2 regions of the Micromonospora sp. CPCC 206171 genome follow, and region 2 is predicted to be linked to the other one. Evidence: riboswitches for the same ligand, from Rfam matches in the RefSeq annotation. Region 2 holds a riboswitch; the other holds the start of a gene.
The links. Region 2 has a riboswitch for cobalamin ahead of V6U89_RS17820 (ribonucleoside-diphosphate reductase subunit alpha). Riboswitches for the same ligand answer to the same signal wherever they lie in the genome.

Region 1: it holds a riboswitch for cobalamin, as region 2 does, so the genes downstream of both, V6U89_RS19525 (CbtB domain-containing protein) here and V6U89_RS17820 (ribonucleoside-diphosphate reductase subunit alpha) in region 2, are expected to answer to the same signal.

Annotation. Positions count from the first base shown of each region.
Region 1 covers NZ_JBAKHT010000017.1:22,038-24,484, forward strand. The annotation lists gene V6U89_RS19520 (hypothetical protein) at 1-533, shown strand, start outside; cobalamin riboswitch at 916-1,064, shown strand; gene V6U89_RS19525 (CbtB domain-containing protein) at 1,164-1,301, shown strand; gene V6U89_RS19530 (CbtA family protein) at 1,331-2,083, shown strand; gene V6U89_RS19535 (histidine phosphatase family protein) at 2,080-2,447, shown strand, end outside.
Region 2 covers NZ_JBAKHT010000014.1:116,223-118,669, forward strand. The annotation lists gene V6U89_RS17820 (ribonucleoside-diphosphate reductase subunit alpha) at 1-1,551, opposite strand, end outside; cobalamin riboswitch at 1,706-1,849, opposite strand; gene V6U89_RS17825 (glycoside hydrolase family 19 protein) at 2,200-2,447, shown strand, end outside.

The sequences.
Region 1 (2,447 bases), on a different contig from region 2:
GCGCGCTGGTCGGCACGGGAATCAGCGTCGGGCTCTCGCTCGTCGGCGCGTTCAAGCGGGCGACGGAGCCGTCGGCCGGCCGGCGCCCGGCCGACCTGGAAGAGTCGTTCCTGTCCGGCCTGTCGTTCCGGATGCCGCTGGCGCTGCTCATCGCCGGCCTGATGGACCTACCCGACACCCCGGCGGCGCGGGTCGTGACCGGTACGGCGTGGGGCGTCGCCGCGGCGGTCTGCGCAGTCCTGTACACCGGGCTGGTGGACCGGGAGCCGATCCGGCGCGCGTGGTTCCACATCGTCATGGCACAGGTCATCCTCCTGGCCTGCGGCCTGTTCGCCGTCATCCAGAGCCTCGGCGAGGCGAACCTGGTCGACGAGGCCGCGCAGCTCGCCGTGCCGGCCAGCGCGGCGTGTGGCGCGACGTATCTCCTGGCGCTGCTCGGCGCCACCGCCGCCCGCCTGTTGCCCCGGCGCGCCCCGGCCATGGGCGAGCCGACGCCGTCGAGTGCGGCATCAACCGTCGCAATCAACGAGTAGCCGTCCAGGATGCGGATCTGCCGCTCGGGCGGGAACTCCTCCGCGCCGCACAGCGCCTGGACGATGAGGCCGAGCGCGAAAGACGGGACAGCGGCCCGCGATATCGTCCGGATCAAGCGTGGCAACTCTTGGGATGGTTTTCTCCGGCAGACGCCGACTCCTTGGGCACGGACGAGCTGTGCCCTCGAGATACTCGATCGTGGCCAGCATCAGCGCAGGAGTGATGCCGCTCCCATCCGCCGATTCTTCAACAGCCAGGACGGACCTGTCATCGGCGAGAAGCGGAACGGGCCTGCATCGAGACTCACGCTGCCTTCCTGGTGCATCGCCCCCGCCGCAGTTTGCCCGCTGCGCCTGCCAAGTATTTGTTGACCGGTCGGCATCGCGTCGGTACGGTCATGACGCCATCTGCGGCGTCGCGAGGGAAACCGGTGGGAATCCGGTGCGGTCGCGCCACTGTGAGCGGCCTTCCTTTCGATGATGGAGACGAGGTCGCGAGTCAGGACACTCCTTCGTCGCAGTCCTTTCGTAGGGGACGCGCCATCCCCAGGAGGTCGACTCGTCATGTCCAGTGCTACTCCGGCTCGCCCGCTGACTCATCCTGCCGTCTCCCCCCGGATGGTGTGGGCGGTGCTGACCATCGTCGCCGTCCTGCTGCTCCTGACGTACCTCGTGGCCTTCGACCAGGGGGCCGTTTCGCGCAGCGGCATGTACCTGCACGAACTGATGCACGACGGCCGGCACCTGCTCGGCGTCCCGTGCCACTGAGCGCCGCCGCGATGCCTACCTTCACAGCTGTGCTGCTGCGTGGTCTCCTTGCCGGGTTGGTCGCCGGCCTGCTCGCCGGGGCCTTCGCCTATGTCGCCGGTGAACCCCGCGTCGAGGCGGCGATCGCAATCGAGGAACAGGCTGTTCACGCCGATCCGGTGACCGGCGACGACCACCACGCCGACGAGTTGGTCAGCCGCGAAGGCCAACGCGCTGGACTGTTCCTCGCCACCGGATTGTTCGGCGTCGCCATGGGCGGCCTGTTGTCCATCGCGTACGCACTGCTACGGCGACGGCTGCGGATCCGCCACGACGCCCACGCCGCCCTCGCTCTGGCCGGTGCGGCCCTGCTCGGTGCTGTGATCGTGCCGTTCGGCAAATATCCGGCCAACCCACCTGCGGTTGGTAACCCCGACACGATCAACCAGCGCACCGGCAGCTACCTGGCAATGGTGATCCTCGGCCTGGTCGCCGTGTGGGCCGGCGCCCTCGCCTACCGATCCATGCGGGCCGGGACACCACAATGGGTACGCTGTGCCGCCGCTCTCGCTGGCTTCCTGGCCACGGTGACGGTCGGCTACCTGATGCTGCCATCGTTCAACGAGGTGCCCGCGGACTTCCCGGCGGGACTGCTGTGGAACTTCCGTCTCGCCTCCCTTGGCACCCAGCTGGTGATGTGGGCTGGCATCGGGCTTGCCTTCGCCGCGCTGCTGCAGGGTAGTCACAAGAAGCCCACCGGCAGCGAGCCCACACCTGAGACGATCGTTCCTGCCCGATCGTGACCACGACCAGGCTTCAGCTGGTCGCCCACGCGCCCACCCGTGCCCTACGACTGGTCACCTTCGGCGGCGGAAACGTGGACCTGGACGAGGGCGGCCGACGTGCCGCCCTCGCCCTGGCCAACCAATCCCCCGCCCACAAGGGCGAGAGCCGCTGCGTGAGCAGTCCCGCTGCGGCGGCTGTCCAAACCGCGATGGCATGGGGGCTGAGACCGACGATCGAAACCGCGATCGCCGATTGCGACTACGGAGACTGGACCGGTCGCACGCTCGACGAGGTCGCCGCGGCACACCCGAACGACCTGCAGGAATGGCTCACCGACCCTGATGCCGCACCACACGGGGGAGAAAACCTCACCGCGTTCAT
Region 2 (2,447 bases):
CGCCAGCGCCGCCGGCGAGTCGAACGGCAGGCGCAGCGCGGCGAAGACGTCGGCCAGCCCCATCACGCCCAGCCCCAGCGGCCGCCACCGCCGGTGCGCGGTGGCCGCCTGCTCGGTGGGGAACCAGTTCCGGTCGATCGCCCGGTCCAACGCCCCGACCGCCAGCCGGACCGTCGTGGCGAGCCTGGCGAAGTCCACGACACCGTCGACGAGGTGGGCGGCCAGGTTGACCGAGCCGAGCGTGCAGACGGCCGTCTCGTCGTCGCTGGTCACCTCCAGGATCTCGGTGCACAGGTTGGAGTGGTGCACCACGCCGCCGCCCGCGCCGACCTGGTTGCAGGTGCGGTTCGCCGCGTCCTTGAAGGTCATCCAGCCGTTGCCGGTCTGCGCCAGGGTGCGCATCATCCGGCCGTACAGCGTGCGGGCCGGCAGCGTCCGCACCGCCTTGCCGGCCGCCTCCGCCGCCCGGTACGCGGCGTCGAACTCCGCGCCCCACAGGTCGGCCAGCTCCGGCACCTCCTTCGGGTCGAACAGCGACCAGTCGGCGTCCGCCTCGACCCGGCGCATGAACTCGTCCGGCACCCAGTTGGCCAGGTTCAGGTTGTGCGTACGCCGGGCCTCGTCGCCGGTGTTGTCCTTCAGCTCCAGGAACTCCTCGATGTCGGCGTGCCAGGTGTCCAGGTAGACGCAGGCCGCGCCCTTGCGCCGGCCGCCCTGGTTGACCGCCGCGACGCTGGCGTCGAGGGTGCGCAGCCAGGGCACGATGCCGTTGGAGCGGCCGTTGGTGCCCCGGATCAGCGACCCCCGCGAGCGCACCCGGGACCACGAGATGCCGATCCCACCGGCGAACTTGGACAGCTTCGCCACCTGGGTGTAGCGCTCGTAGATCGAGTCCAGCTGGTCCCGAGGCGAGTCGACCAGGAAGCAGGAGGAGAGCTGCTGGTGCCGGGCGCCGGCGTTGAACAGCGTCGGCGAGCTGGGCAGGTAGGCCAGCCGGGACATCAGCCGGTACAGCTCGCCGGCCTGCTCCACGGTGTCGGACAGGCCGGTGGCCACCCGCAGCCAGAAGTGCTGCGGCCGTTCCAGCACCGCCCGGCTGCGCGGATGACGCAGCAGATAGCGGTCGTGCAGGGTGCGCAGTCCGAAGTACTCGAAGACGTCGTCGCCGGCGTGGTCGACCAGGGCGTCGAGGGCGGCCGCGTGCGTCGCGACGAAGCCGGCGAAGCCCGCGTCCAGCAACCCTTCGGCGTACGCGGCGGCGACGCTGTCGCTGAAGCTGTCGATGCCCTGGCCGGTGGTCTCGTCGGCGATCCGCCCGGCGAGCAGGCGGGCGGCCAGCCGGGCGTACCCGGGCTCCTCGGCGCTGAGCCCGGCCGCCGCCGCGATGGCCAGCCCGGTCAGCTCGTCGGTGTCCGCGCCGGCGGTGCGCCCCGAGGAGACCAGGGCGAGAATCCGCTCCGGGTCGGTGTCGGGCAGGTCGTGGTGGTGTCGGTGCAGCAGGTCCCGCAGTGCCCCGACCGGGGGTGGGGCGATGGTGGATGACGCCGTCACGTGCTCTCCTGGGTGGTCGGTGTGGACCGCGGGAGGGCACGACGGCACGCCGGATCGCCGCCGGTCGGTGTGCCGGCGATGCTCCGTACGGCTCGACGGCCCTCCCACGAGGCCCCGAGGTGGTCCGCGCGCCCGGTGGGCACGCCCTGCTGGCAGGTCTTCGGACTCGCGGGCAGACGCGTCCGGCGCGTTCGCCTACTGGCCGTCGCTTCCCGGGCCCCGTCGGGCCCAGTGCTCGTGACGGCGGTCGTTCCCGCTCACCGCTGCGGGGCAGTCCCGGATTCGCACCGGGTTCCCTGTTCGGCGCGACGCCTGGCGGACGTCGACGCCTGGCGGACCCTCGGGGGGTCACACCAGCAGTGAAAGTGATCCTAGATGTAGTGGGTGGCAAAAAGCCAACACACCATATGGTGTGGGCGTGTCGCGCCGGCGAGAAATTCCGAGCCACGTACAACCTGGACGGTGGCCGACCCCGTCAGCGCGGTGGATGGTCACGGACGGACATGACGGCTGTCGGCCGCCGCCACCCAGGCAAGGGGATTGAATATAGAACTTTGTTTACAGTAAGGTCTCGCCTGCGGTATATCCAAGGGACTCGATGCTCTGCTTCCGTCGTGTCCACGACCCTGCCGAAAGGTGGCCCCCACCATGTTCAGAAGACGCCTGATGGCAATCATCGCGACGGTCGGCGTGGCCGTCGCGGGTGCCGCTGCGGCGCTGCTGCCGACCACGCCGTCGGCTGCGGCCGAAGCCTGCGCGGCGCCGTACAACAACAGTGCGGTCTACACCGCTTCCATGCGCGTCTCGCACCAGGGCCGGAACTGGACCGCGAAGTGGTGGACGCAGTACGAGACGCCCAGCACCGGTGGCTCCGGAGTGTGGCAGGACAACGGTCC